Regions from separate parts of the Pseudoalteromonas sp. C8 genome, predicted to be linked through region 1. Evidence: predicted binding sites of a transcription regulator. Region 1 holds the regulator's gene; each other region holds the start of a gene.

What was found. Region 1 encodes MetJ, which represses methionine synthesis genes. Its sites were predicted from a motif close to TAGACGTCTAGACGTCTA; they were not measured.
Region 2: the regulator MetJ is predicted to act here: its motif matches at 3,033-3,050, upstream of metK (methionine adenosyltransferase).
Region 3: the regulator MetJ is predicted to act here: its motif matches at 6,026-6,043, upstream of GQR39_RS00605 (methylenetetrahydrofolate reductase).
Region 4: the regulator MetJ is predicted to act here: its motif matches at 4,737-4,754, upstream of metA (homoserine O-succinyltransferase).

What each region holds. Positions count from the first base shown of each region.
Region 1 covers NZ_WTKT01000006.1:68,413-76,353, forward strand. Annotated here, with positions in the region: gene hslV (ATP-dependent protease subunit HslV) at 1-386, opposite strand, end outside; gene GQR39_RS07595 (SPOR domain-containing protein) at 466-993, opposite strand; gene priA (primosomal protein N') at 1,014-3,200, opposite strand; gene rpmE (50S ribosomal protein L31) at 3,431-3,646, shown strand; gene GQR39_RS07610 (malic enzyme-like NAD(P)-binding protein) at 4,335-5,576, shown strand; gene metJ (met regulon transcriptional regulator MetJ) at 5,659-5,979, opposite strand; gene metB (cystathionine gamma-synthase) at 6,269-7,516, shown strand; gene metL (bifunctional aspartate kinase/homoserine dehydrogenase II) at 7,522-7,941, shown strand, end outside.
Region 2 covers NZ_WTKT01000022.1:45,332-53,272, reverse strand. Annotated here, with positions in the region: gene raiA (ribosome-associated translation inhibitor RaiA) at 1-179, opposite strand, end outside; gene GQR39_RS17725 (pyrimidine/purine nucleoside phosphorylase) at 357-671, opposite strand; gene tkt (transketolase) at 856-2,847, opposite strand; gene metK (methionine adenosyltransferase) at 3,152-4,303, shown strand; gene GQR39_RS17710 (hypothetical protein) at 4,479-5,027, shown strand; gene GQR39_RS17705 (5-formyltetrahydrofolate cyclo-ligase) at 5,046-5,642, shown strand; gene rpiA (ribose-5-phosphate isomerase RpiA) at 5,696-6,349, shown strand; gene serA (phosphoglycerate dehydrogenase) at 6,359-7,588, shown strand; gene panP (pyridoxal-dependent aspartate 1-decarboxylase PanP) at 7,642-7,941, opposite strand, start outside.
Region 3 covers NZ_WTKT01000001.1:136,866-144,806, forward strand. Annotated here, with positions in the region: gene xseA (exodeoxyribonuclease VII large subunit) at 1-1,217, shown strand, start outside; gene GQR39_RS00590 (hypothetical protein) at 1,214-1,894, opposite strand; gene cysE (serine O-acetyltransferase) at 1,930-2,748, opposite strand; gene GQR39_RS00600 (pitrilysin family protein) at 2,945-5,827, opposite strand; gene GQR39_RS00605 (methylenetetrahydrofolate reductase) at 6,087-7,043, shown strand; gene GQR39_RS00610 (hypothetical protein) at 7,160-7,357, opposite strand; gene GQR39_RS00615 (sensor domain-containing diguanylate cyclase) at 7,374-7,941, opposite strand, start outside.
Region 4 covers NZ_WTKT01000002.1:44,245-52,185, forward strand. Annotated here, with positions in the region: gene GQR39_RS02155 (histone deacetylase) at 1-900, opposite strand, end outside; gene GQR39_RS02160 (PilZ domain-containing protein) at 954-1,322, opposite strand; gene ettA (energy-dependent translational throttle protein EttA) at 1,479-3,152, opposite strand; gene GQR39_RS02170 (M24 family metallopeptidase) at 3,328-4,629, shown strand; gene metA (homoserine O-succinyltransferase) at 4,819-5,766, shown strand; gene GQR39_RS02180 (homocysteine S-methyltransferase family protein) at 5,756-6,829, shown strand; gene metH (methionine synthase) at 6,839-7,941, shown strand, end outside.

The DNA.
Region 1 (7,941 bases):
AAGTTACCACCACTACCAATTGCAATTAAATCGTTTTCTGGCTGAACTACATCGCCATTACCGGTAATAATTAAAGATGCTGTTTCGTCTGCTACGGCGAGCAGCGCTTCGAGTTTTCGAAGTGCACGGTCACTTCGCCAATCTTTAGCCATTTCTACTGCGGCTTTAGTTAGGTTACCTTGGTGCATTTCTAATTTGCTTTCAAAACGTTCGAAAAGAGTGAAGGCATCAGCAGTACCGCCGGCAAAACCAGCGATTACTTTGCCATTATAAAGACGTCGAACTTTGCGGGCGTTACCCTTCATTACGGTGTTACCAAGTGAAACTTGGCCATCGCCGCCAATTACAACTTTGTCGCCGCGGCGAACACTTACGATAGTAGTCATGTTATTCCTCATCATCGAGCTGCAGAGGCAACTCGTAAAAAACGATTATGATGAGGTTATATGGGTGAATGGTTTATTTTCAAGTCCAGCCCCAAATTCCGCAGCCGACTATTTTTACACGTTTAAGTTTGTTTTTATCGCTTTCGGCTTGGCGTTTGGTTTTATAAGGGCCTAAACGTACTTTATACCAAGTACCATTGCTGCCTTCAGCCTGTTTTATCTCAGAAATGAGCCCTGCAAATGCGATTTTAGCTTTTAACGATTCAGCTTGTGCATGAGTTCTGAACGAACCGCATTGCATAACATAAGGACCTTTTTGCTCAAGTTCTTTTACTTCAACTTGAATCTCGTGGTTTCTAATTTCTTTAATAAATTCCGGTGTACGTGGAATAACAACTTCTACTTTTGCGGGTGCAGTTGGGTTAGCTTGTTTTTCGACAAGTTTTGGATCGGCATTACTTTTTATAAACCATAGTGTGTAGGCAAAACCACCTATAAGTAAGATGGCTATAACGGCTAAAAGAATAGGAAATGGTTTTTTAGCGGGTGCGTTTTTTTTACTGTTTCTGCCTGCAGGCTTTTTATTAATATAATCGTGCTGTGCCATGGTGTTATTTTGGCCTTAACCTAAATCATGTCTATAGGGTCTACGTCTAAGCTCCAGCGTACTTTTTGTGCAAGTTTACTGGTACTTAAATAATCAACCATTTGCGCAAGGTACTGATGTAATATGCGACGATCTTGCGCTTGAATATGCAATTGAAAACGATACATACCTGCGACTCTTTCAAGTGGGGCAGGGATCGGACCGAGCAATTGTATACCAGATACCCCATTCACAGGAACCAAATCCGTCAAAAAATCGACGACTAGTTTAATACTATGCCCTTGTGCACGCACAATGGCCATATTTGTAATGGGGGGTAAGTCAGCATCATCGCGCTCACTAAGAGCAAAGCGGGCAAAGTCTTGGTAACCATTATTAACTAAGTCTTGCAAAAGAGGGTGTTCTGGAAAGTGTGTTTGTAATAACACTTGGCCAGGCTCACCTGAACGTCCAGCACGCCCCGCTACTTGGGTGACTAATTGCGCTAAATGTTCTGTTGCTCTAAAGTCGCATGAGTATAAGCCGCTATCTACATCTAAAATTATAACAAGGCTTACATCTGCAAAGTGATGGCCTTTGGCAAGCATTTGTGTGCCCACTAAAATGCGTGCGCCGCCTAGGTTTATTTCATCAAGTGCTTTTTCAAGGCTACCTTTACGGCGAGTTGAATCGCGGTCTATACGAGTAACAGGTGTATCAGGGAATTCGGTCGATAAAAACTCTTCAATTTGCTCTGTGCCTTTACCGTTAGGAAATATTTGCGTACTTCCACAGTCAGGGCATTGGTGAGGGACAGGGTACTGGTCGCCACAGTGATGACAGATCATTTGCCCAATCGCTTTATGAAATGTAGCGCTGGTACTGCATCGTTTACACTCGCTCAACCAACCGCACTCATGGCAAATAAGGGTTGGAGAGAAACCTCGACGATTTAAAAATACCATAACCTGTTTACCGCGATTTAAGTGCTGACGCATAGTAGCAAGGCTTGCATGTGCAATACCTGCTTGGTCGGGCTGACCTTTCATATCGAGTAACTTAAACTGGTTGTCAGTCGCTGTTTGCGCACGCTCGGTTAAACTTAACAGCTGGTATTTGTTATTAATTGCTTTGTGAAGTGTTTCAAGCGCGGGTGTGGCGCTGCCTAATATAAGCGGAATTTTATGCTGAAAAGCTCTGTAAGCAGCTAAGTCGCGGGCATGATAGCGAAGCGTATCTTGTTGTTTAAATGATGAATCGTGTTCTTCATCAACAACAATCATACCGAGTTTTAAAAATGGCAGAAAAATACTCGAACGTGTGCCAATAACTATCGCACAACTGCCTTTTTCGCAAAAGCGCCATGTTTGTAAGCGTTCGTTGTCGGTAAGTGCAGAGTGCCAAAGCATAATGGGTGTATCAGGAAAGCGGCGGCGAAAACGGTTTACGGTTTGTGGTGTTAGGCCGATTTCGGGCACGAGTACGAGGGCTTGCTCGCCACGTTTGAGTACTTCTTCTAGGCACTGTAAATACACTTCGGTTTTACCGCTGCCCGTTACGCCTTCTAATAAAAAGCTGCTAAAGCCAGTACTTTGATTTATAGCTGTGCAAGCAACCGCTTGTTCTTTATTAAGTACTGGTTTACTACCGACGGTTGGAGCAACACTTTGCCATTGGTTATCGTGCTCAATAGTTTGTGTTATGAGTTCTTTATCTATTAAGCTATCTATTGTTTTTTTACTAAAGCCCAGTGCTTTTAACTCAGTTAATGATGACTTACCTGATTGCGATAACTGCTTTAATAGGTTGAGCTGTGTTTTAGCTTTTAATGACGGTACTTTTGCACCTTTTTCTGTCAGGGCAACCATATTAATACTGGTTTTATCAGGCGATTCACCTTGGCGAAGTGCACCAGGTAGCGCTATATGAATAGTTTCGCCTAATGGATAGCAATAATAGCGGGCAGTAAAGCTAAGGAGTTCTAAATGCTGGGCACTTAAAATAGGGGCGTCGTCTATTACCTCTATAATATTTTTAATTTTATTTAAAGGGACGTCGGTACTGCTTTTAATACCCAGAACAACCGCTACTTTTTTTTGATTACCAAAAGGTACCAAAACCCGCATGCCAGGTAGTAAAGGAGTTGATAAGCCACTGAGCTGTTCTTCTATTTTATAATCAAAGGTGCGTGGAAGCGGAACTTTAATAGCAACTTCAACAAAACTCATAACAACTCAACCCGTAAAATTAATGCTGTAATGTACTAAAAATAACGCTAAAAACCTACTAGCAATAGTGCTTGAGAAAGAGATTGTTCACTTTTTTGGCAAAAATATAAATAAATACTTGTGTGGGGGGAGGTTGTTGGATAAAATCCGCCACCAACAAATTTGTTTTAACGACGTATGGTGCCAAACTCCGGGTTTGGAGAGCGATGCGGCCTTAACTAGAGGTTCCTATGAAAGAAGGTATTCACCCTAAGTACGAAGTAATTTCTGCAACATGTTCATGTGGAAATAAATTCGAAACTAGCTCAACTCTTTGTAAAGACATTCACTTAGACGTATGTTCTGCGTGTCACCCGTTTTACACTGGTAAGCAAAAAGTTTTAGACACTGGCGGACGTGTTGATCGCTTCAACAAGCGCTTCGGTGCACTTGCCAGCAAGAAGTAATTATTGCTGTTTAGTTAAAAAAAGCACCTTAGGGTGCTTTTTTTGTGCCTAAAATTTGTTATTTATTATCTTAAACTAACCTACATAAATCTTTGAGCAATTTAACGAATTAAATTGCACTATAACGTCGTTAAAAATTTTTTATTTAGAACAACTAGATACAAAAATTTTTGCCTAGTTCTAGCGTAATTTTCTTAACGTTAAATAGACCCCATATATAAGCAGATTGGTATTATTTCGTTAATTTTAACTATCCCCTCCTTTTGCATAACTATTTCCTATTCTTATTCTGAGTATGCATAATCCTTTACAGACAAATCGATAGATATTCTCTATATTTTAAATAGTACAATTTTTAACTAGGTTGATAAAAGTATCTAACGTGGGCTTATCTGTTTTTAAAGTAGGGTAGTAGGCTGTTATTCTAAGTTTATGCTGATACTTTAAGTATACATTTTATAAGATTTTGATAGGCATAAAAGCACCTTAAAACTTACTTTTTAGGTGAATTTTTATTTATTAAATGTTGATATAATCCTGCAAAGTTACTGAAAAACCTCTTAAAATTATAGGATATAGCATATAACAGGATAGACCTGATATTGCTTGGAATTTAAAAATAATAAGGGTATCGTACCCCAAGACTCCATCTCTCACTTTAACTTAAATTGCAGGATACCATCGCGTTATGTCTGACTTTCGTGAACAAGCACTACATTACCACTCACATCCCGTACCAGGTAAAATTAGCATTGAGCTTACAAAACCAGCTGAAACGGCTCATGATCTTGCACTTGCGTATAGCCCAGGTGTTGCCGAACCTGTACGTGAAATAGCTGCAGATCCTGCAAATGCTTATAAATATACTGGTAAAGGTAACATGGTTGCGGTTATTACTAATGGTACTGCAATTCTAGGCCTTGGTAATTTAGGTCCTTTAGCGTCTAAGCCCGTAATGGAAGGTAAAGCGTTATTGTTTAAACGTTTTGCAGGGCTTGATTCTATCGATATTGAAGTTAAGCACAAAACAACAGAAGACTTTATTAATACGGTTGCCAATATTGCCGACACATTCGGTGGTATTAACCTTGAAGATATTAAAGCACCAGAGTGTTTTGAAATAGAAAAAGCATTAATAGAGCGTTGTAGTATTCCTGTTTTTCATGATGATCAACACGGTACTGCCATTGTAACGGCTGCTGGTATGTTAAATGCGCTAGAAGTACAAGGTAAGTCAATTGAAGATGCAATTATTGTATGTTTAGGTGCAGGCGCTGCCGCTGTTGCGTGTATGGAGCTGTTAATTAAGTGTGGTGCACTGCGTGAACACATTTATATGCTTGACCGCAAAGGTGTTATTCATACCCGCCGCGATGACTTAAATGAATATAAACAGCTTTTTGCTAACAATACCGATAAGCGTACATTGCAAGATGTAATTGCAGATGCGGATGTATTTGTGGGTGTTTCTGGCCCTAACTTATTAGCGGCTGAAGATTTAAAGCTAATGGCTGCAAAACCAGTTGTGTTTGCATGTTCAAACCCAGATCCTGAGATTGATCCTGCACTTGCGCACGGCGCACGCAATGATTTAATCATGGCAACAGGGCGCTCTGATTACCCTAACCAAGTTAATAATGTTTTATGTTTCCCGTTTATTTTCCGTGGTGCACTTGATGTACGTGCAAGTGCTATTAACGATGAAATGAAAATTGCTGCAGTAGATGCTATTCGAAGTATTGCCAAAGAGCCAGTACCTGCAGAAGTTTTAAAAGCCGCTGGTGTAGATAAACTAGAATTTGGTGCGCAGTATATTATTCCAAAACCAATGGATCCACGTTTACTGCCGCGTATAGCAAGAGCTGTTGCACTTGCTGCTATTGAGTCAGGTGTTGCACAAATTGAGCTACCTGAAAACTATATGCAGTAAATCTATATAGTAGAGCTATGCAATAAAATTTAGACATAAAAAAACCTCAGTAATTACTGAGGTTTTTTTATCTTTGTAATATTTATTCTTCGTTTAAAACGGGTACTTCTAGACCCATTTCTTGCATTATTTTTTTAACTTCTTCTGGCACTTTTTCGGCGTTATCTTTACGTAAGTCATCGTCATTTGGTAAAGGTTGGCCAGTAAAAGCATGCAAAAATGCCTCACATAGCAATTCACTATTTGTAGCATGGCGAAGGTTATTGATTTGACGACGTGTACGTTCGTCAGTTAATACCTTTAATACATTTAGCGGGATCGAAACGGTGATCTTTTTAACTTGCTCTGATTTTTTACCGTGTTCTGCGTATGGGTGAATATACTCACCATTCCATTTAGCCATAAGATGTATCGTTGCCTCAGATTATTAATTTCTCACACGGTATAAAAAGCGTGTAAATATGCGTGAAATTCTATCGATTTAAAAAAGATAGTCAAATAATAGATACCGATCTATCTTAATAAGCCTATTGTAGGTGTAAAGATAAGCACACTTTTGTGAGCTAAAATGTGTTATTCGCAGAGGCCCCTTCTACTTTTAGCCATCTAGAGCTTTAAAATACTTTGACTTATCAAAACGGATAACTTACTCTTTTAGACGTCTAAACATCCAAATTAATCAGGTGACGAATATGAGCGAAAAAAACAAAGCGACCATTGCTGTACGTAACGGCGTTGATGCTGATAAACATCATGGTGCGGTGGTACCGCCAATTTATTTATCGACTACTTATTCGTTTGCCGACTTTGATACTAAGCGTGAGTATGATTATGGTCGTAGCGGTAATCCTAATCGTGATATTTTAGCTGAGACGCTTGCTAAGCTTGAAGGTGGCGCTCGTGGCATAATTACAGCTACAGGCATGGCTGCCGTGCATTTAGCTACTCAGCTACTTAATAGTGACGATACGTTAGTAATTCCACATGATTGTTATGGTGGCAGCTATCGTTTATTTACATCTTTACAAAAACGCGGACTACTAAAGCTCGAAATATTAGATTTAACAAAAGAAGAAAGTCTTCAACAAATTTTAGTAATTAAACCTAAGCTTATTTGGATAGAAACCCCAAGTAACCCAGTACTTCGTTTAACAGATATTAAAGCGGTTACCGATGTTGCAAAGCAATGCGGTGCATTGGTGGCTGCAGATAACACGTTTTTGTCGCCTGCTTTACAAAATCCTATTAATTTTGGTGTAGATATTGTGGTGCATTCAACCACTAAATACATTAACGGACACTCAGATGTAGTAGGCGGCGCTGTTATTGCCGCAACACAAGAGTTAGGCGATGAGCTTGCTTGGTGGGCTAATAACATTGGTATTACGGGTGCGCCTTTTGATAGCTATTTAACGCTTCGTGGTTTACGTACTTTAAATGTGCGCCTAAGGCAGCATCAAGAAAATGCACTGGCAATAGCTAAGTACCTTGAAAGCTCTGAATATGTAAGCCAAGTTTACTACCCAGGTCTTGAGTCACATCCTCAACATGAGCTGGCTAAAGCACAGCAACTTGGTTTTGGTGGCATGGTTAGTTTTGATATTAAAGGCGATATAAATGACGCTGCGGCATTTTTAACTAGCCTTAAAACGTTTAGTTTAGCTGAGTCACTAGGTGGCGTAGAGAGCTTAATTTGTCACCCTGCAACTATGACGCACGCAGGTATGGAGGCAACAGCACGTTTAGAGGCGGGTGTGGGCGATACGCTTATTCGTATTTCGGTAGGTATTGAAGATATACACGATTTAGTCGCTGATTTTGAACGAGTGTTTGAACTTGTAAAACCAGGGCAAAATAAAAATGTTGGCCGTGTAGGCAAAGGAGCAGGCACTCCTGGTGGTAACGTTAAATTAAGTGCAGCCCGTCCGGCGCTTTGGTGATTAATATGGTTAACTGTATACATAAATTTGGTGGCTCGAGTTTAAGCTCAAGTGAGCGATACCAAAGCGTAGCAAAAATAATAATTACACATACTCAACCGGGTGATTGTGTGGTGGTATCGGCTGCGGGTAAGACAACCGATACGCTAGTATTACTTTGGCAAAGCTATCAAAAACAAGATACTCAAGCAGTAGCTGATATTTTACTGCAGTTAAATAACCATCAAAGTGATTTAATAGAGCAGTTATTAGAAGCTGATTTAAAACGAAGTGCACTTAAAACACTAAATACCGAGCTTAGCTATATTGCAGAACTTGCTCAAGCTGAGCAGCTAAAAGAGGCTGCATTACTTGCACATGGCGAACTGTGGTCAGCACGTTTACTCGCTACTTATTTACAGCAGCTAAATATTGAGGCATGCGCT
Region 2 (7,941 bases), on a different contig from region 1:
CGCGTGCCTTCATAATTAGTGCTAATTTCAGCTTGGATTTTATGATGTTCTTTAGACAAAATAATTTCGAGTGCAATAAGCGATGGGAAATGGCTCTCGATTTTTGAAAATTTTTCGTTGATGTGCTCTCTAATAGAGTCAGTAACTTCAACATGGTGACCAGAAAGATTAATTTTCATAGGGTATCCTTTTATTTGTTACCTCATAAATAGTATTGGGGGCTATTTAGATTAACACAAGGAAAAAATAGAGATATTTGAGGTTTATTTGCGGTTTTTGGTGATTTAAATCATGCGTTGTGCAAAGTTTATGCAAAGCCCATAGTGCATGGGCTTTCAGACGTCTAGCTGTACTGGTTAATCTGTGTACGAACAACAGTAGTCAGCAAAATCAGATACTTTTACTTTAAAGCTTACATTTGCGTCCACATTAAACGACTCACCTGCGTTAAATGTTTTCCACTCGCTTGCGTCTGGCAATAAAATATCCCATTGGCCAGCTAAAAGCTCCATGCATTCTTTTTGGTTTGTATCAAAAACAAACTCACCAGGTTGCATAAAACCTAATGTTTTCGCTTCGCCATCACCTAAAATAACGGTACGACTCGACACTTTTCCGTCAAAATATACATTGGCTTTTTTTACTACACTTACGTTATCGAACTTTGGCATTTTTAGCTCCTGCTATTAATTTAAGATTTTTATTTATAAATTTTATCGCACTACCTTGCCTGATAGCTTACTTTCTTGCAAGGAAAGCAGCATTGATCAAGGTGAAGTTGCTTCATGTAAGGGCATAAAAAAACCCGCAACATGTGCGGGTTTTTCAATTACTTACTTTCTTTAATCAAAGCGATTAAAAAAGCTCGTTTGCTTTGCTTACAATGTTTGCCACTGTAAAACCAAAGTGCTCAAACAACTCATTAGCTGGTGCTGACTCACCAAAGGTGGTCATACCTACTACTGCGCCATTTAGACCTACGTACTTGTACCAGTAGTCAGCAATACCTGCTTCTACTGCTACGCGGCGTGAAACAGATGCCGGTAATACGCTTTCTTTGTATGCTGCGCTTTGATCTTCAAAGGCATCAGTACATGGCATAGACACAACACGTACCTTTTTACCTTGGCTGCGTAGTTCGCTTGCTGAATCTTGTGCTAGTTGCACTTCAGAACCCGTCGCAATAAAGATAATCTCTGGGTTGCCGTCACAGCTAAGGATGTAACCACCCTTTTTAACGTCACTTAATTGCTGTGCGTCACGCGCTTGTTGCTCAAGACCTTGGCGAGTAAAGATTAACGATGTAGGACCGTCTTTACGCTCAATAGCTTGTTGCCATGCAATTGCCGACTCAACTTGGTCACATGGACGCCAGTTGTATAAGTTAGGCGTTAAACGCATGCTTGCAATTTGCTCTACTGGTTGGTGAGTTGGACCATCTTCACCTAAACCAATTGAATCGTGCGTGTATACAAAAATGCTTGGTTGCTTCATTAATGCAGCCATACGAACGGCATTTTTTGCATATTCAACAAACATTAAGAACGTAGCACCGTAAGGAATAAAGCCTTTATGAAGCGCAATACCATTCATAATTGCCGACATACCAAACTCACGTACACCGTAGTAAATGTAGTTACCGCTTGCATCATCGCGTGTTAAACCCTTAGAGCCATCCCAAATTGTTAAGTTTGAGCCAGCTAAATCGGCTGAGCCACCCATAAATTCTGGTAATAACGGACCAAACGCATTTAATGCATTTTGCGATGCTTTACGAGACGCTGGGTTTGCAGGGTTTGCTTGTAATTGCTCAATGTACGCTTGAGATTTTTCAGCCCAATCGCCAGGCAGTTCGTTATTAATACGACGCTTATATTCAGCTGCAAGCTCTGGGTATGCTTTTGCGTATGCTGCAAATTTTTCGTCCCAGCTTGATTCAAGCTGTTGACCTTTTTCTTTGCCATCCCACTGTGCGTAAATATCATCAGGAATTTCGAAAGCATCGCCAGTCCAACCTAAAAATTCGCGAGACGCTTTAATTTCGTCATCACCTAGTGGTGCACCGTGACAATCGTGGCTACCTGATTTATTAGGTGAGCCGTAACCAATAATTGTTTTACAACAAATTAGTGATGGCTTGTCGGTAACGCTTTTTGCCTCTGCAATTGCAGCACTTACAGCATCGCTATCGTGGCCATCAACACCACTAATTACATGCCAACCGTATGCTTTAAAGCGAGCTGGTGTATCATCTGTAAACCAACCTTCTACTTCGCCATCGATTGAAATGCCGTTGTCATCCCAAAATGCAACAAGTTTACCCAGACCTAATGTGCCTGCAAGTGAACCGGCTTCATGAGAAATACCTTCCATAAGGCAGCCATCGCCCATAAATGCATAGGTAAAGTGATCAACAATATCGTGACCTTCACGGTTAAACTGTGCAGCTAGCGCTTTTTCAGCAATTGCCATACCTACTGCATTTGTGATCCCTTGACCTAATGGACCCGTAGTAGTTTCGATTCCTGGTGCATAGCCATACTCAGGGTGACCTGGAGTTTTAGAGTGCATTTGACGGAAGTTTTTAATTTCGTCCAGTGGTAAGTCGTAACCACTTAGGTGCAATAGAGAATAGATAAGCATTGAACCGTGGCCGTTTGAAAGAATAAATCTGTCACGGTCAGCCCACTCTGGATTCGTTGGGTTATGTTTTAGATAATCGCGCCATAATACTTCTGCGATATCAGCCATGCCCATAGGGGCTCCAGGGTGACCAGATTTGGCCTTTTGTACTGCGTCCATTGACAAGACGCGAATAGCATTTGCAAGTTCTTTGCGAGATGGCATGAATTCTCCTACCTTATATGTGTATTTGCGCGGGTATTTATGTGTTTGTTTATGTAACCAAATAACTTGGATACTGTTATATATCCATTCTTACTTATTGTGGGGGCGGTGTGCAATTAAAAACCCTATAAAAGTGAGGCATTATGAATTTTTTTTGAGACTAGAACGACATTCGTAATTTTATTTAGACGTCTAGGCGTAAAAACACTATGCAATGCGTTTTGTTTTCGATAAAATACGCCCCTTAATTTTTTAGCGCTAATACCGACATTTGTGAAGCGCAATATTTGTGAGCAGAAATACAATGGCAAAACATTTATTTACTTCTGAATCTGTTTCTGAAGGTCATCCGGATAAAATCGCCGATCAAATCTCTGATGCGGTACTTGATGCAATCCTAGAGCAAGACTCTCAGGCTCGCGTAGCGTGTGAAACTTACGTTAAAACCGGTATGGTTATGGTTGGTGGTGAAATCACTACTAGCGCATGGGTTGATATCGAAGAAATTACACGTAAAACAATTCGTGACATTGGCTACACAAATTCAGACATGGGCTTTGATGCCGATTCATGTGCAATTTTGAACACTATTGGTAAACAGTCTCCTGACATTAACCAAGGTGTTGACCGTACTAGCCCAGAAGAGCAAGGCGCTGGCGACCAAGGCTTAATGTTTGGTTACGCATGTAACGAAACAGAAGTACTAATGCCTGCTCCAATTACTTACTCACACCGTTTAGTACAGCGCCAAGCGCAAGTACGCAAAAGCGGCGAGCTTAATTGGTTACGTCCAGATGCAAAATCTCAAGTTACTTTTGCATACGAAAACGGCAAGCCAGTAGGTATTGATGCTGTAGTACTTTCTACTCAGCACAGCGAAGACATTTCGCAAAAAGATTTAGTAGAAGCTGTGATGGAAACAATCATCAAGCCGGTACTTCCTGCAGAACTTATTACAAGTGCAACTAAGTTTTTCATTAACCCAACAGGTCGCTTTGTTATTGGCGGACCAATGGGTGACTGTGGTTTAACTGGTCGTAAAATCATTGTAGATACATACGGTGGTATGGCTCGTCACGGTGGTGGTGCTTTCTCTGGTAAAGATCCATCAAAAGTTGACCGTTCTGCGGCATACGCTGCACGTTACGTTGCTAAAAACATTGTTGCTGCTGGTCTTGCTGACAAGTGTGAGCTACAAGTCTCTTACGCAATTGGTGTTGCAGAGCCTACTTCTATCAGCGTTGAAACGTTTGGTACAAGCAAGCTAGAAGAAAGCCGTTTAATCGAGCTTATTCGTGAACATTTTGACCTGCGCCCTTACGGCTTAATTCAAATGCTTGATTTAGAGCGCCCTATCTACCTTCCTACAGCGGCTTACGGCCACTTTGGTCGTGACGAATTCCCTTGGGAACGTACAGATAAAGCAGACGCACTTCGCGCAGCTGCCGGCCTTTAAGCCAAAATTGTTGTAGTAAATTAAAAACGGCCCTTTTAAGGGCCGTTTTTACATCTAAAACTTATTCGCTATATTGTTTGTAGAGCGTCTACAAAATAACTATTAAATCGACCTCGAATTCTTTTGTACTTTAGGTATATACTCATTTCATTATAAAAGCTTTAGGGACAGTTAAATGGCCGATAACTTTCGCGTTATATTTGCAGGACTTGCCGATAACGTTGATGCAAAAACAGCATGTACAAATTTAGCTGCAAAATTAAAAACGTCAGATGAAAAAGTAGCTCTTTTTTTTAAAGGTAAGCCACTGTTTGCACCAAGCGATAAAGACAAAGCGTTAAAACAGGCTAAGTTACTAGCAGGCTTAGGCATTAAAAGTAAGCTTCAAGCTGTTTCAAACATCATTCAAAATGGCTCAAACCCTGCTGCAAATAACAATCAACGTGATGAACGTATTTTTGATGCACTCGATTACATCACTAGCAGCTTAATTCGCCTTGAAGAAAAGTTAGACGAGTTAGAGCAACGCCTTCCTGAAGCTCAGTTAAAAGCACCAGACGAAAGTATTGACGAATGGCAAGGTGACGATCTAATGCTAGGTGATGATTTAGCGCCTCCTAAAAAACGCAGTAACTTACTTTTATATTCATTGATTGCAACTGCCACCATTTTGCTAGTCGTACTGGCTGTTTTTTTAATTTTTCCCGATTTATTCTCTTTTTAAGAATGGCTAATTAATTTAATGAGCAATAAACGCGCAAAAATAAGAGCGGAAATTCGTAACACCCGTAAAAACTTGTCAAATAATCAGCAAATAATTGCTGCGCAATCGCTAAAAATGAATTTTATTCAACATTTAAAAAGCGAAAAAACAACGAATTCAAAGCATATTGCCATTTACTTAAGTAACGATGGGGAGCTAGACACTTCATTGTTAATTAAAGAATTATGGAGTTTAAACCATACCGTTTACCTACCTATAATACACCCATTCAATGGCGCTAATTTACTATTTCAGCGCTATGAGAAAAACTCACCCATGAGAGCAAATCGCTATGGTATCTTGGAGCCTGAGCTGAACTGCTCTCAAATATGCCCATTACCAGTGCTTGATTACCTCCTTATGCCATTAGTTGCATTTGATAAACAAGGTAATCGCCTAGGAATGGGAGGTGGGTTTTACGACCGGACATTGGCGCGTTTGCACGAACAAAATTGGCAAAAACCACAACTAATTGGCCTTGCACATGAATGCCAAAAAGTTGAGGCCCTACCAATCGAGTCGTGGGATGTACCACTTAAAACCATTATCACCCCAGATAAAACATACTGTTGGTAACAATTAAATTTGATTACTAACCGCATATTTCTGACATACATGAGCACAAAGCAATGACACAAGACGAATTAAAAAAAGCAGCTGCTTGGGCAGCACTCGAGTTTGTAAAAGAAAACACTATTGTAGGTGTGGGTACAGGCTCTACTGTTAATCACTTTATTGATGCCCTTGGTTCAGTAAAGGACACTATTGTAGGCGCTGTATCAAGCTCAGAAGCCTCAACCGCGCGCTTACAAGCGTTAGGTATTGAAGTATTTGAGCTTAATAACGTTGCTGCTTTAGATGTATACGTTGACGGCGCTGACGAAATAAACGATCAAAACGAAATGATTAAAGGTGGCGGCGCAGCCCTTACTCGCGAAAAAATAGTAGCCGCTGTAGCTAAACAATTTGTGTGCATTGTAGATGACACCAAATTAGTAAAAACATTAGGCGACTTCCCGCTTCCGGTAGAAGTTATTCCAATGGCTCGCAGCTACGTTGCACGAGAATTATTAAAGCTTGGTGGTGACCCTGTTTATCGCCAAGGCGTAGTTACCGATAACGGTAACGTTATATTAGATGTATTTAACTTAAAAATTACCAATGCTAAACAACTTGAAGCACAAATAAATTCAATTGTTGGCGTAGTTACCAACGGCCTATTTGCAATGCGTGGTGCTGATAAAGTGATTATCGGTACTAAAAATGGGCCACAAATTAAATAGGATGAGGTTATGAGTAAGGTATCGTTAGCAAAAGACAAAATTAAAATTCTCTTGCTTGAAGGTGTTCACCAAAGCGCTGTTGAAACGCTAAAACGTAACGGTTACAGCAATATCGACTACGTTAAAACATCCTTACCTGAGGACGAATTAAAAGAGCGCATTAAAGATGTTCACTTTGTAGGACTTCGTTCTCGTACTCATATTAACCAAGCCGTATTAGACTCAGCTGACAAGCTAGTTGCTGTTGGGTGTTTTTGTATTGGTACAAACCAAGTTGATTTAGATGCAGCACGCGAACGCGGTATTGCTGTATTTAACGCACCATTTTCTAATACTCGTTCAGTTGCTGAACTTGTACTTGGTGAAATCCTACTTTTATTACGCGGTATTCCAGAGCGTAATGCAGCGGCTCATCGTGGTGGCTGGTTAAAAACAGCAAATGGTTCGTTTGAAGCACGTGGTAAAACATTAGGTATTATTGGCTACGGTCACATTGGTACTCAGCTAGGTATTATGGCTGAAAATATCGGTATGAACGTTGAATATTACGATATCGAAGATAAATTATCACTCGGTAATGCAAAGCAAGTTCACAACCTAACTCAGCTGTTACAACGCTCTGATATTATTAGTTTACACGTACCAGAAACACCGCAAACTAAAAATCTTATTGGTAGCGCAGAACTTGCTGTTATGAAGCAGGGATCTATTTTGATCAATGCTTCACGCGGAACTGTTGTTGATATTGATGCACTTGCAGAAGCACTAACAGAGAAAAAACTAAGTGGAGCAGCAATCGATGTGTTCCCTACTGAGCCAAAGTCTAACGATGAAGAATTTGTATCGCCACTGCGCCAATTCGACAATGTTATTTTAACGCCGCACATTGGTGGTTCTACACAAGAAGCGCAAGAAAACATTGGTATTGAAGTAGCGGGTAAACTGGCTAAATACTCAGATAATGGCTCAACTATTACTGCCGTTAACTTCCCTGAAGTATCGCTGCCTGAGCTTGCTAATCGTAGCCGTTTATTACACGTGCACCACAACCGCCCTGGTGTACTAACGCAAATTAACCAAGCGTTTGCACAGCACGGTATTAACATTGCTGCGCAATACCTACAAACAGACGCATCTATTGGTTATGTAGTTATTGATGTAGATACAGATCAATCTGAAGTAGCACTTAAAGAACTAAGCGCTGTTGAGGGTACAATTAGAGCACGTATTTTACATTAATAAGTACTTTTGATATTAAGAAGGGTCCTTATGGACCCTTTTTTGTATTTAGATTACATATACTTTCTTAAGTATTTTTTGAATACCGGATCTGTTGCAGCCAACTCTTTTTGCTCAGCTAATATCTCTTTTAAAATAGCGCCTGAGGTAAGCGGGTTAGCAAGGACCACTCTAAATACAACCGTTGGTTGATTGTCGTATTTAGAAGGCGTTAAACGAGTACGTGATACAAATGAGCGACCAGACTCTCGCTGACGTTTTTGCATACTGGCAGTAAAACGGTTCAGTGAAGCAAAAATATCTAACCGAGTTTCAGCATCTGCATCGGCTATTGCTTGTTTAATTTGCTTAGG
Region 3 (7,941 bases), on a different contig from region 1:
TTATTACCCCTGCATCTGGACATTGGTACTTTTCGTTAAAAGACGATAAAGCACAAATTAAAGCCGCAATGTGGCGAGGCAATAATCGCAACCAAAGCTACCGCCCTGTAAATGGCGCACAAGTTACAGTAAAAGCGCGTGTATCGCTTTATGAACCTCGCGGTGACTACCAGCTTATTGTTGAGCATATGGAACCCGCAGGCGAAGGTCAGCTAAAACAAGAATTTGATGCGCTTAAAATGCGTTTAGCCGCCGAAGGATTATTTAGCTCTGCTCACAAACAGCCATTACCCCAAAATATTAATCGCATTGGTGTTATTACCTCAGCAACCGGCGCTGCTATAAAAGATATTTTAACGGTACTCAAACGCCGTGCACCGCAGCTAGAAGTCATCATTTACCCTGCTATGGTACAAGGCAAAGAAGCGCACGTGCATTTAATTAACCAAATTGAATTAGCTAATGCTCGTGATGAAGTAGACGTACTTATTTTAGGGCGAGGCGGCGGATCACTTGAAGATTTATGGTGTTTTAATCACGAACAGCTCGCCCGCGCTATTTTCAAAAGTGAATTACCGATAGTAAGTGCGGTAGGCCACGAAATAGATACCACTATTAGCGATTACGTTGCTGATGTTCGTGCAGCGACTCCATCAGCCGCAGCTGAGCTTGTAAGCCCAAATACGCAAGAGTTACACAACAAAGTAACGCAATTAGTTAATCGTTTATCTAACGCGTTTAAGCACGGCATTGCCGACAAGCGCGCACTAGCAACGCAGTTACAACACCGCCTTAATTTATGTCATCCGCGTAATCAGCTTAATCAAAAATCACAACGTTTGGATGAGCTAAGCATTGCGCTACAACAGGCGATGCGTAATCGTTTATACCAGCAAGAACGCACACTCAATAACTTAACGCCGCGTTTAATGCGCCAATCACCCGATAAAAAACTCGCTACAGCAAGCCATCAACTTTCGCAATTACAAGCTAGGCTAAACCAAGCTATACAACATCAGTTACAGCAAGCGAATAATAGCTTAGCACTGCAAGCAAGCAGGTTAGATTCAGTAAGTCCGCTTAATGTTTTAGCGCGCGGCTATAGCATCACTAAAACACAGCAAGGGAAAGTAGTTAAATCTGTGGATAAAATTAAAACAGGCGATGTTTTAATTACAGAGCTCGTTGATGGCTCTATAGAATCACAGGTTACTTAAAGCTCGGTACTTAGCAACAATTTAAGCTCGCTATCGCTAGATGTAGAGGTAGTGCTTTTAAATTGCTGCCAAAATTCCTGCTTCATCAACTTGTCGTTTAGCTCTCGCCATTGAGCACTGCCAAATGTATCGTTATCAGCGGGCGCGGCTAGTTCAAATTCACATACCGTTGTTTTACATTTTGCGCTAACAATATCAGGCATAATTGCCAAATCAGCTGTTAATAAAAAATCTTGTAATGCCATTTCAGTACGATAAGCCCATTCTTCGTCGCGCGTTTGCTTTTCAAATTTATCACGTAAGATCTTCTCAAAATCTGAAGGACCTCTCATTTGCTTTAAAATGCTTTTAACTGTCGCTTTCTGCTCAGCAAGTTGCTGCTTAAGCTGAGTGACTTGCTCTTCTAAAGGTAGTTCATCAAGCATTTGGGTTTCTGAATAGGTTGGAGGCGTGTCTTCAGCGGGCTCTATACTAGCGACTTGCTCAGGCACTGCAGAGTCTGCATTACTTAATACTTCATTACTTTGTTGTTCAGTATGAAGCTTTTGCTGTTTTTCATAACTTGGCTGCGACTTAACAGATTCTGGATGACTTGAAGCTGCGTTAAAGTAGCTCCAAGTTAAACCTACACCCGCAATAAACCCAATCCCTAGAGCCAATAAACTATTCTTGTTCATGTTAATTCCTTTTAAGTTTTATTATTTTTAATTACTTATAGCATTGCACTCGTGTGCGATTCGTTTTCAGGCTCAGGATTTGCTAAAAAGTTTTGGTTCATACTTTGCGCCGGACACTCACAATCCGGTCGACCAATAATTTTAGCGGGTACGCCAACAGCGGTTGTGTGTGGTGGAACATTGCTAAGTACAACTGAGCCCGCACCAATTCGTGCGCCCTCACCTACTTCAATATTACCAAGCACTTTAGCGCCAGCGCCAATTAATACACCCGCTCTAATTTTAGGATGACGATCGCCCTGCTCATTACCTGTACCGCCAAGCGTTACAGATTGCAAAATTGATACATTATCTTCAATTACTGCTGTTTCACCAATAACAATACCTGTGGCATGGTCAAACATAATGCCTTTACCTACTTTACATGCTGGGTGAATATCGACCCCAAACACTTCAGAGTTACGGCTTTGAATAAAGCGTGCTAACTCTTTGCGGTTTTGTTGCCACAAGCAATTAGCCAAACGGTGCGCCTGAATAGCATGAAAACCTTTTAAATTTAATATAACCGTAAGATAGGTTTCTGATGCAGGATCGCGGTCTTTTACCGCTTTAATATCTTCAGCCACAAAAGATAGCATACGGTCACATTTTACAAATGCTTGGTCAAACAGCTCTCGGATAGTGAATGCAGATACCACCGCATCAGCCAACTTATTAGCAACAATAAAGCTCAATGCCGAACCTAAACAATCATGATTCAAAATACATGAATAAACATGACTTGCTAATAATGGTTCACGTTTTACTACATCGTTAGCTTCGTCGCGAAGCTGTTGCCAAATTGCATGTCGCATAATACTGCACTGCCTTAGTTGATATAAAATAGCCTTTTCCCAAGTCTAACGGATTTAAAGCCTAAGGTGTTAATCCCTTAGTTATTTGTTCTGGTTATTAGGTATAACTGTTTATTAAATTTCATTATTAAATAATAAAAATGCCTCGGTGCTTATAGCACCGAGGCATTATTTTAACGCTTAAAAACCACTTAAATTATTGAAATACTTTATCGACTTTCATCACTTCAATATTTTTAGCAGGAATTGCTAATTTGTAATCAGCAATCACTTTATCTTCAGCCACTAATTCGGCAGGTTTATTCGTGTTGTAAATCATTGGCGATGTTTGCTGCGATGCCAAACGTTTTTGCATATCAGCGCCGTCACCAGTAATAAATACATAGTGAACATTGTCTGTTTGTAAGTTTTCTTTAATAACGCGATTTACATCAGCAAGCGTTAGCGTTTTAAGTTTGTAAGTTACGTAACTTACAAAGCTATCTGTGTTGTAAAATTCGCTATCAAGCGCGTAACCTAATTGGCGATTTTGACTTGCGACCATTTGCGGCACAAAGTTAATTAAAAAGTTACGCGTTGCTTCAAAGTCATCTTCGCTCATACCATTTTTAATTAGCTTATCAAGCTCAAATAAGGCTGTACGAGTTGCAAAGTGCGCATCGTTATTAGAGCGAAGTGGGCGTAACCACACTTGAAATATTTGCTCAGAGCGCCCTAGGTTTGCATCAGGCTTGGTTTGAAACATACCACGTGGAAAGTATTCAATGTATGCATAATCGCCATAGTTCATACCGCGAGTTTCACGAATGCGCTCATATAAAAAGCTGTTAGAACTACGGTGTTCACCAAAGTACGAACGCACAAGCCAAAGGGCTGTCCAGTCTTCGCTACTTCTTATTGTATCAATAGGAAAACCAAACGATACCGCAGTCGATTGCGCCGATTTTTCTACAATCGTTGCATGATGACCTTTAAGCGCTGGTGCATCAGGAATACTTAAACGGCTTTGCTCACCTTTTGGTAGCGTTGCAAAATCGCTCATCATTTTAGCTTTAAGCTTTGCAGGTACAGCCCCAATTAAACCAACCGTGAGTTTAGATTGCGTAAGCTCGCTGTTATAAAACGCTTTAACATCATCAAGGGTCAACGCTTCTAAATCCGAAATATCACCATAGTTGTAGCTTTCGTAAGGGTGATTTTTGTAAAGTGCACTGTAGAGCACTTCTTTACCTAGCTCTTCATCGTTAGATGCTTTTAAGCCTGATTTAATACCGTCGATCATTTCTTTTTTAAGGCGCTTAAAGTCATCGTCTCTAAAACCTGGGTTTAGTAATTGATCGCTCACAAATGTATACCACTGCGCCGCATTATCTTTATGGATACGCCCTTGGAACGACAGCATTTCTTTATCTATTTGATAGCCAAAGCTACCCGCAAGCGGATAAAGTGCTTTTTGAATATCTTTATAGCTTGTCGCCTCTGAGCCACCTTGTGCAAGCATAGCCGCAGTTAACGCAGCAACACCTTTTTTGCCTTGTGGGTCGGCAGCCGCACCGGTATTGAATAAAAAGTTAACATCAATTAATGGCGAGCTATTGGTTTTATCAAGTACTTTAAATACAGGTGCCGCAGGTGATTGTTCAAGCTTTGCAGTAAGCGCATTTAAATCAACTTCTTGCTCGAAACCTGGGGCTTTATCAAGTGCCGACATCGTTAATGTGGTACGTGCGTTATCAGTAAAGTATTTATTAGCAACGGCTTTAATATCTGCGCTGGTAATGTTATCTGCCGATTTATACAGCTGGTTTATAACCTCAGGATCGCGCTCAAAATGCATGTAGCTGGCAAGGGTTGATGCAATCGCTTGCGACGAATCTAAGCCATTAATAAAGCTGTACTTGAGGTTCGATTTTAAATCACTGAGCTTTTGCTCATCAACAAGCTCAGTGCGTGCTTTTGCATAAGTTCGGTTAATGGCATCGCGCGCAGTGGCTAAATCATCTGCGTTTTCTACTTTAACAAATACGTGTAATAAACCCGGATCTTTAGTCTCAGGGTTATAAGTAAACATTTGGCTGGCAATTTGTTTGTCGACCACTAGCTCTTGATATAAATCTGAATTACTAGAAAAATAAAGCTGTGAGATTAAATCAAGTGCCGCTCTGTCTTTTTTAGCAGGCTCCCACGCAGCGCCTTTGTACGATACAAGTAACCAATGCCCTGGTAGCGCTTCATCTTGCTGGTGCAAATATTTTGGTGCTTGTTGAGCAGGTTCTGCTTTAATGTCAGCAACATAGTTACCCTTTTTCCAGCTACCCCAATGCTTTTTAACCATTGCCATTGTTGCTTGTGGGTCTACATCGCCCACAATAACAAGTGACACATACTCAGGCTTATAAAACTTAGCAAAAAACTCTTTACCATAGGTCATTTGATCAGGCATGGCTTCTATGTCTTTAAAAAAGCCCATAGTGGTGTGTTTATACGTGTGCTTATCAAACGCTTCTTCGCGTACAGCGCTTAATAATTTACGAATTGGACTCGCGTTGTTTTTTAAGTACTCACCTTTTACCGTTTGTGCTTCGGTTCTAAATTGCTCTTCGGTGTAAGTTAAGTTTTGAAAAATATCAGCTTCAAGCTCAAGTACTTTATCAAGATGCTGCTTTGAAAAGTTTAAATGGTAGTTTGTAAAATCGTTTGTTGTATAAGCGCGGTTATCAACACCTGAATTTTTTAATATGTCTGAGTACACATCTTCAGGGTATTTTTGTGAGCCTTTAAACATCATGTGTTCAAAAAAGTGAGCAAAGCCTGTTTTGCCCTCTTCAACTTCGTTACGCGATCCAACCGATACCGGAATTTGCAGCGACACGACATCAGGGTAATCGGTTTTAACAACCATGACACGTAAGCCGTTTTCTAGCTCTTCAATTAAGTAATCTTGTGAAAAAACACGGTCATCAGCTTTATTTACTTGTTCTTGTTGTGCTGTTGTTTGCGTGCTTTGATTTTGTTGCATTGCGCAACCCGTTAAAGCCAGCGATACCGCTAAGCTGGTTGCTAATAATTTAAATTTCATTGTTGTCCCTTTTTAAATTGAGCAAATTTGTTGTCAGATGTATTACTAACTCACCCTTGATTATGCCCCAAAGCCAATAAATATAAGAGCCCCAAGGGAATTTATTATGTAAACAACTGTGTCAATTATAAATTATGGGAACAAGCACTATGAAAAAACATCATGTTAGTTGAAAAACTTTCATTAAATAAATCTATCTAGACGTCTAAATGGCTGCTATATTAAATCCATCAAAACAAACTTAGCTGGAATGAGGATTATGGCTTTATCACTAAAAGAGAAGATAGTGGACACCAACCAAGGTGTTTATCTTATTGGTACTACCCCGCCTAAAATTGGCACCGATAAAGCGCAATTAAAAACCATTGCAGAAAAGCTATTAGGTCGCTTACACGAAATTGAATACGACGGCGTGATAATTTACGACATTCAAGACGAAAGCAGCCGAACTAACCAAGACCGCCCATTTGCGTTTAAACAAACCGTTGATCCGCGTGAATACAGCCATTTACTTCGTAATTTATCTGCACAAGATGTGATTACTTATAAAAGTGTGGCGCAGCGTGGCGTAGGCGAATTTAAAGATTGGCTAAGTGAAACTAAAAACGACTACGATTTACAAAATGTTGTTTTAGTAGGTAGCCCATCATCGATAGGCGATATAAAGCTAAGCCTACCAGATGCTTATAAAGCATTGGCTGAGCAGTCAGATGATTTCTTTTTAGGTGGCGTTACGATTGCCGAGCGCCATTCAAGTAAACGAAATGAGCACGAACGATTAATAGAAAAAACAGCACAAGGTTGTCAGTTTTTTATATCGCAAGCTGTTTACGATGCACAAGCTACTATAGAGTTAATTACTAGCTACGCACGTACATGTAAAGCACAAGGGATTACACCTCAACGTATTATATTAACGTTTACCCCGTGCGGCGGCGAAAAAACCTTAGAGTTTATGCAATGGTTGGGTATCTCAGTGCCGGAGGCAACTAAATGGCGCATGCTTGATGCAGACAATACATTAAGCGAATCAGTCCGTATTTGCCGCGAAAACCTCGACTTAATACTTAAAAGCTGTGCGCATTTAGATGTACCGCTGGGCTTAAATATTGAAAGCTTAACAAACCGTAAAGAAGAAATTGACGCGTCAATTAATTTATACCGTTTATTAAAAGCCATTATGGAATTGAACCTTGCGGAAAAGCTAATAGCTTAAAAGCTAGGTTAGAGCTAATTAACACCTTCTTGGCAAGCCTCATGGCTTGCTTTTTTATGTCCGTTCTTTGAAAAATTAATTAATAAATACAAGTAAAGATTTGCAGCTTAAGCTATTTATTGAAGGTGTTTTTGGTTATTACTCTCAAGCCTTTTTAAGGCAAACCCCATAAAGGAGCACATAACACCAAAAATTATTCCCTCATTAGATATAAATCTAATGCTAGGGAACGTTTCAAATAAGCTTATTATTGCTAAGGAAAAAATAAAACCTATCGCAGAAAAAACCAGCCAAGTTTGTGTGGCATGAGTCATGACGAACCTCCTTTTATTATTGTGCCTTTTTAGCGAGCTTATACGCTTGTTTATTTTTATACATTGCGTGGTCTGCATCATTTAATAGCGCTTCAAAGGGCTGCTTTTGTTTATTAGTAAAACTATAACCAATACTAAGCGATAAATCGCAAACGTCTTCTTTGAGTAAGGCTTTTGAATACTCAGTCGAAATTTTATCCATGATGTAGTTAATCTTGCTTTTATCGCTTACTTGCATTACTGCAACAAACTCATCGCCACCTAAACGCCCTACTATATCGGCATCTCTTAAATGCGTTTTTAGCGTATCTGCCAATATAATTAAGGCTTTGTCGCCCACTTCATGTCCGCAGGTGTCGTTTAATTTTTTAAAGTCGTTTATATCGATAAACAAACAACATACGTCAAAGCCTAAACGTAGCGCTAAGTTAAGTTTTTGCTGGGCTAATAAGTTAAGTGCTCGGCGATTATAAATATTCGTTAATGAGTCTAACATGGCTATTTCGCGCATTTGCTCATAGCTATACACAAGCGCTAGGTCGTCTTCAATCAAATCACGTAGTTGTTCTATGAGTTCAAAATAT
Region 4 (7,941 bases), on a different contig from region 1:
AGCGGCTTGCTCAACAACAATAGCATGGCGTTTAGCGAGGCGAAGATGGTCTTTATCATAGCCACCACCTATTACTGTAGCAACGGGTGTGTTGTGTTCAAGGCAGCGTTTTAGCACTAAATGGTCGCGCTTAACTATGCCATCCCAGCTGATATCTAATTTACCCAAGCCATCGCCTTGCCAAATATCAACGCCAGCATCGTAAAGTACCAAGCTTGGGTTTAGCTCTTTAAGTAAATAACTCAAGGTGTCGTCAACTACGGCAAGGTATTCCTCGTCTTTCATATTATCAGCTAAGCCAATATCTAAATCGCTAGCGGACTTTCTAAAGGGGAAGTTTTTTTCACAATGTATAGAGCAGGTATAAGCGTATGCTTGATGCTCTAACATTGCGGCTGTGCCATCACCTTGGTGCACGTCTAAATCAAAAATAAGTACGTTAGTTACTTCACCCGATTCAATTAAAGTTTGCGTGGTAAAGGCTAAATCGTTAACCATGCAGTAGCCCGAGCCAAAATCGGTATGCGCATGGTGTGTACCACCGGCTAAGTGACACGCTATACCATGTTTAAGTGCTAAACGGGCTGTTTGTAACGTACCTTGAGGAGCAGTAAAGGTACGTGCCATCAGCTCTTTTGACCAAGGTAGGCCAATGCGACGCATTGCTTTTTCATCTAAGCGGTTATTCCACAAATCGTGTATGTAATTTTCGCAGTGTATTAGCTCAAGTGGCTCTGGCGTGCCTAATGTTGGCTCAACCAGGTTATCGCCAATCAAACCAAGCTTTGCTACATGCTGATATAAATGTGCAAACTTACTCATTGCAAAACGATGCTTTGGATCGAAATTAAACGAGTAGTTAGGGTGATACACCAAAGGTAAATGTGGATTTAAAGTCATGTTTTCACAAGTTAAAAAGTTTGCACTATGGTAATCAACTAATCCAAATGAGTCTATTCTTGCGTGTCGTGAATCGACATAGCGAGTTCGCGATGTAATAGTTCGTCATCAGCTAAGTTTAGCTCTATTAAACGCTTTAAATAAGTAATGCTGTCTATATCAATATGGTGGCATTTTAAACCAATATGATCCGCTTCTATATGGCACACCACAACCTCCATTTTTATTTCTATTTCGCTTTGAGGCAGCGAAAAACGCAGAACAGCTTGGCTATTTTGGTTGCCAATAAAAGCATCACATTTAGTGATTAATGCGCCATGCAAAGATACATCAAGTAATTTACATGGGTAGTGGTGATCATTAAAAATTACTTGTGCATCGGTTGAAAATAAAACACGAGAAAACTGACGACGATTTTGCATAACCTAATTTAGCCTTACTGTTTTTATAATAAATTAAGCATAGCGGGTAATTCTCTACATGCTAGCAGGATATGCTCCCGTAATGCTGGTGGCATAAAAAAGCCCCGCATAAATGCAGGGCTTAGTTTTACTGTAATAAATTAGCTACAGTAAATATTAACCAATTTTTTTGTACTTAATACGTTTAGGTTCAGTTGCTGCTGCACCTAGTGTCTTTTTAAGCCACTCTTCGTATTCAGTATAGTTACCATCAAAGAAGTTAATTTGACCTTCGTCGCGGTAATCTAAAATGTGCGTAGCAATACGGTCAAGGAACCAACGGTCATGCGAGATACACATTACACAACCAGGGAACTCTAAAATAGCGTTCTCTAGTGCGCGTAGTGTTTCAACGTCCAAGTCATTGGTTGGCTCATCGAGTAGTAACACATTGCCGCCAGCTTTTAATAACTTAGCAAGGTGTAAACGGTTACGCTCACCACCTGATAGGTCTTTAACAAACTTTTGCTGATCGTTACCTTTAAAGTTAAAGCGACTTACATACGCACGGCTTTGGAACTCAAAGTTACCAATTTTTAGTACGTCTTGACCGTCTGATATTTCTTGGAAAACAGTTTTGCTTTCGTCCATACCGTCGCGGAACTGATCAACAGTAGCAAGGTGTACGCTTTCGCCAACGGTAATGCTACCGCTGTCTTGCTTTTGCTCACCACTGATCATTTTAAACAGCGTTGATTTACCCGCGCCATTAGCACCAATAATGCCCACAATGGCACCTTTTGGCATGCTAAAGCTTAAATCGTCAATTAAAACGCGATCGCCAAAACTCTTACGAAGGTTAGTTACTTCAAGCACTTGGTCGCCTAAACGCGGGCCAGGTGGAATAAACATCTCGTTAGTTTCGTTACGTTTTTGGTAATCAGACTGCTGCATTTCAGTAAACTGAGCCATACGTGCTTTTGACTTAGCTTGACGACCTTTAGGATTTGAACGAACCCATTCAAGTTCTTGCGCAATTGATTTTTGACGTGCTTTTTCAGATTTTTGTTCTTGCTGTAAGCGCGCATCTTTTTGTTCAAGCCAAGAAGAGTAGTTACCTTCCCATGGAATACCTTCACCACGGTCAAGCTCCAATATCCAACCCGCTACATTATCAAGGAAGTAACGGTCATGCGTTACCGCCACAACAGTGCCTTCGTAATCGTGTAAGAAGCGCTCTAACCATGCAACCGACTCAGCATCCAAGTGGTTAGTTGGTTCATCGAGAATAAGCATGTCTGGTTTTTCAAGCAGTAATCGACATATAGCAACACGACGACGCTCACCACCTGAAAGGTGCTCAATTTTAGCATCCCATTCTGGCAGGCGAAGTGCATCAGCAGCACGTTCTAAAACGTTGTCAATGTTGTGACCATCGTGCGCCTGAATAACAGCTTCAAGCTCGCCTTGCTCTTTTGCAAGTGCGTCAAAGTCAGCGTCTTCCATGGCGTATTCGTTATACACTTCGTCAAGGCGTTTAAGTGCGTGTTTAACTTCGCCAACAGCTTCTTCAACAATTTCACGAACTGTTTTGCTTTCGTCTAAAACAGGCTCTTGCGGTAAATAACCAATTTTTGTACCAGGCTGAGGATGTGCATCACCTTCAAAATCTTGGTCAACACCGGCCATAATACGTAGTAACGTAGATTTACCAGAACCGTTTAAACCAAGCACACCAATTTTAGCGCCAGGAAAAAAGTGTAACGAAATATCTTTTAAGATAGTGCGCTTAGGTGGCACAACCTTAGATACTCGACTCATCGAGAATATAAATTTATCAGGTAAAACCATGGAGGAAAGCCTTCAAATAATAATAAAAATTTCAATGTTGTATTGTAGTGGCTGACAGGTGAAACAGTCAACGAATGGCGAGGAGGAATATATCTTAATCGTTTTTATCTTGTTAAATGTATAGTTTTATTTGAGTGTGCTAACGTATTTAAACCACAGCAAAATAAGAAAAAATATGACTATACAAAAATTTGCAACAACCATGGCTTTACTCACTCTATTTGCAAGTAATTCTGAGGTAAAAGCAGAAAGTTCGCCTTGGCCTGAAATAAGAAAACAAAGAATCAGTCAACTACTTCCACAAGCATTAAAAGCTGCAGATGTAGATGCTTGGCTGATAGTATGTAGAGAAAATAATAATGACCCATTAGCTGATCATATTGGCTGTGAAAACGCAGGGTCGCCAGCAGCTTATTTATTTTATTTTGACAGAGATAAGTTTCATTCTGTTGCTTACTCACCTTCAAGTGAAGCAAAAGCGTTAGATGAACTCGATATACATGAAAAAGTTATATCTGTTCCCCGTAGCGTGTCAGCATTAAAATACGCTGCTGATTTTATAAAAAAACAATTATTCCGTAACATTGCAATTAATGTATCTGACCTTAACGCGCAGGCTGATGGGTTGTCGCATTCGCAGTATAAACAGTTAGCCAGTTTATTAGGGCCTGAACAAACAGCTAAGCTAATATCCTCTGAAGAACTGGTTTATCAATGGCTTTCAATTAAATTACCGGCTGAAGTTGAAATAATGAAAGAAGCGGCAGCGCTCTCTGCAAAGTGGCAGCTAGAGGCATATGAAACTATTATTCCGGGCAAAACTACCGATGCAGACGTAGCCAAGCTTTTAAAAGCTAAAATGAAAGCGCGAGGCGTGACTGATGCATGGGCTGCAGAGCAAAACCCCAATGTAAACTCAGGCCCTGACCGAGGGCATTCACACTCTACAAATAAAGTGATTATGCCTGGTGATGTGATACAAATTGATTTTGGTGTAAAGCTCTACAACCGCTGGGTAAGTGACATTCAGCGTTTTGCTTATGTGCTTAAAGAAGGAGAAACCTCAGCACCGGCCAATATTCAGCAATATTGGATTAACGCAAGAGACAGCGGTTTTGCCGCATTTAATGCAATGAAGCCCGGCGCAAAAGGCATCGACGTGGATCAAGCTCAAACCGTATTAATGAATAAATACAACTCAGAGCCTGTGCCATGGAGCACCGGCCATCCAGTAGGGTATGTTGCACACGACACCGGCCCTAACTTGGGTGGCTCTCGTAGTGCGCAAGTAAGGCCTGCGTCACAACGTGAACTTAAAGAAGGGATGGTGTTTGCCTTTGATGGTTTTTTTAGTTGGCCTTTGAATAACACCGAGTTTAAAACCATTTCGGTTGAAGAAATGGCTGTAATAACAGCCAGCGGGGCTGAGTACTTGATACCACCTCAACAAAACTTAATTTTAGTGGGTAAAAATTAACAGGTAGTGCTAGGTGTATTTATGTTCAGTACGATAAGTTAAGTGTTTATAGGTAGGCTTAACTTATCATTCATCAAACAGTTTATTCACAGTGAATAAATTTCATTTAGACATCTATACATCTAGAGGTTGATATTTTTTACTTTCAGTTCATAATTAAGCTTCGGTTTTTATGAGCAGGAGTAAAGTATGCCAATTACAGTAAAAGACGAGTTGCCGGCCATTGCACGTTTACGTCAAGAAAACGTATTTGTAATGCCAAAAACACGTGCAAAAACGCAAGAGATACGCCCAATGCGTTTGGCTATTTTAAACTTAATGCCTAATAAAGTAGAAACCGAAGTTCAGTTTATTCGTTTGCTTGCCAACTCGCCTTTGCAAGTAAACGTAGAACTACTGCGTCTCGACACTCACCGCAGTAGCAGTAATTCAGAAGAGCACCTTGATACCTTTTATCGTTATTTTTCTGAGGTTAAAGACAACAATTACGATGCATTAATAGTAACTGGCGCGCCACTTGCGCATTTAGAATACGACGATGTAGCGTATTGGGATGAGCTAAAGGTCATTATAGATTGGGCTGAGCAACACGTTACCTCTACGTTATTTTCGTGCTGGGCAGCACATGCAGCGTTATATCACCGTTACAATTTAAAGCGTGATTTAAAAGACGACAAACTGTGTGGTGTATTTACCCACCAATGTTACTTTGATCACGGCGCACTGACTCGCGGGTTCGACGACACCTTTTTGGTACCGCACTCACGTTATGGCCACATTGATATAAATAAAATAAACGCCTGTGATGAGCTAGTTGTACTGGCAGGTTCTGAGCGAGTAGGGGCTTACTTACTTAAAAATAAATCGGGTAGCCAAGTGTTTATAACCGGTCATCCTGAGTACGACGCCGACTCGCTAAAAGCAGAATACGAGCGCGATTGTAAAAAGAGCCCTAATGCACCAAAACCCGAAAATTACTTTCCGGATGACGATGCAACCAAACAACCTTCAAAAACGTGGCAAAGCCATGCTTTTTTACTTTTTTCGAACTGGTTAAATTACTACGTGTACCAAACCACACCGTATGACATTAATTTAGTTAGCCAAGACGTGAGGACTAACAACTATGCCGAATAACGCTCCTACAAATAATAAGCAAGCCGAAATAAGCGCCGCATTAAAAGAACGCATTTTAATTTTAGATGGCGCTATGGGCACCATGATCCAAGATCATAAGCTAGAAGAAGAAGACTATCGCGGAGAGCGTTTTAAAGACTGGCATGTATTAATTAAAGGCAATAACGATTTATTAAGCCTAACCAAGCCCGATTTAATCACTGATATTCATCGTGGTTTTTTATCAGCGGGCGCCGATATTATCGAAACCAACACGTTTAACTCGACCACTATTTCGATGGAAGATTACGACATGGCAAGCTTAAGCCGTGAAATAAACCTAGAGTCGGCTAAATTAGCACGCGCAATTTGCGATGAATTTACGGCTAAAACGCCAGAAAAACCACGCTATGTAGCCGGTGTTTTAGGGCCGACATCTAAAACGTGTTCAATTTCGCCAGACGTAAACGATCCGGGTTACCGAAATGTCACCTTTGATAAGCTGGTTACTGCGTATATTGAATCAACACTTGCATTAATGGAAGGCGGCGCCGATTTAATATTAATCGAAACTATATTCGACACCCTTAACGCAAAAGCGGCCTCGTTTGGCGTAGAAGAAGCCTTTGAGCAAGCAGGGCGCACATTACCCGTTATGATATCGGGTACTATTACCGACGCCTCTGGTCGTACGCTTTCGGGGCAAACAACCGAAGCATTTTATAATTCTATTCGCCATATTAAGCCTATTTCGATTGGTTTAAACTGTGCGCTTGGTCCTGATTTACTGCGCCAGTATGTAGAAGAGTTATCGCGCGTGTGCGAAACCTTTACATCGGTACATCCTAATGCGGGCTTACCAAATGAGTTTGGTGAATACGACTTAGAAGCGGGCGATATGGCAACCGAAATTATCGATTGGGGTAAATCGGGCTTTATTAATATAGTAGGCGGATGCTGTGGCACCACGCCTGCGCATATTCGCGCTTTTGCAAAAGGTTTAGCGGGCGTTAAACCACGCCAACTACCAGAGCTTGAAGTACGCATGCGTTTATCAGGCCTTGAAGCCTGTAACTTAAATTAAGGAGCCAGCATGACCCAACAAATAGCAGTATTTACTAATGTCGGCGAACGTACCAATGTAACGGGTTCTGCCATGTTTAAACGTTTAATCATGGAAGAAGACTTTGAAGCCGCGCTAACAGTGGCACGCGAACAAGTAGAAAATGGCGCACAGGTTATTGATATAAACATGGACGAAGCCATGTTGGACTCAAAAGCCGCCATGGTTAAGTTTTTAAACTTAATAGCCTCAGAGCCTGATATTTCTCGCGTACCAATTATGGTCGACTCCTCAAAATGGGAAGTAATAGAAGCAGGCTTAAAGTGTATTCAAGGCAAGGCAATTGTTAACTCAATATCGCTAAAAGAGGGCGAAGAGCCGTTTATTCGCCAAGCTAAAATAATAAAACGCTTTGGTGCAGCCGCTGTTGTAATGGCGTTTGATACCGACGGGCAAGCCGACACGGCAGACCGTAAGTTCGCAATATGTGCGCGCAGTTATAAAATATTGGTAGAAGACATTGGCTTTGCGCCAGAAGATATTATATTCGACCCTAATATATTTGCCGTAGCCACCGGTATTGAAGAGCACGATAACTACGCCGTAGAATTTATTGAAGGCACTCGCCGTATTAAGCAAAATTTGCCGCACTGTAAAGTGTCGGGCGGTGTATCAAATGTATCGTTTTCGTTTAGGGGTAATAACCCCGTACGTGAAGCCATTCACTCGGTGTTTTTATATCACGCTATTCAAGCTGGTATGGACATGGGTATTGTAAATGCGGGGCAACTAGCCGTTTACGACGATATACCAGAAGAGTTACGCAAAGCCGTTACCGATGTAATACTTAACACCGACTCTGGCGCAGGCGAGCGTTTAGTAGAGCTTGCACCAAAATACTCGGGTATGGCGCAAGCCGAGCGAGTAGAAGATTTAGAGTGGCGCACATGGCCTGTTGCAAAACGCCTTGAGCACGCGCTTGTTAAAGGTATTACTACATTCATAGATGAAGATACCGAAGAATGCCGCGCCGCAGCAGCTAAACCTATTCACGTAATTGAAGGGCCGTTAATGGACGGCATGAACGTAGTAGGTGACTTATTTGGCGCAGGTAAAATGTTTTTACCACAAGT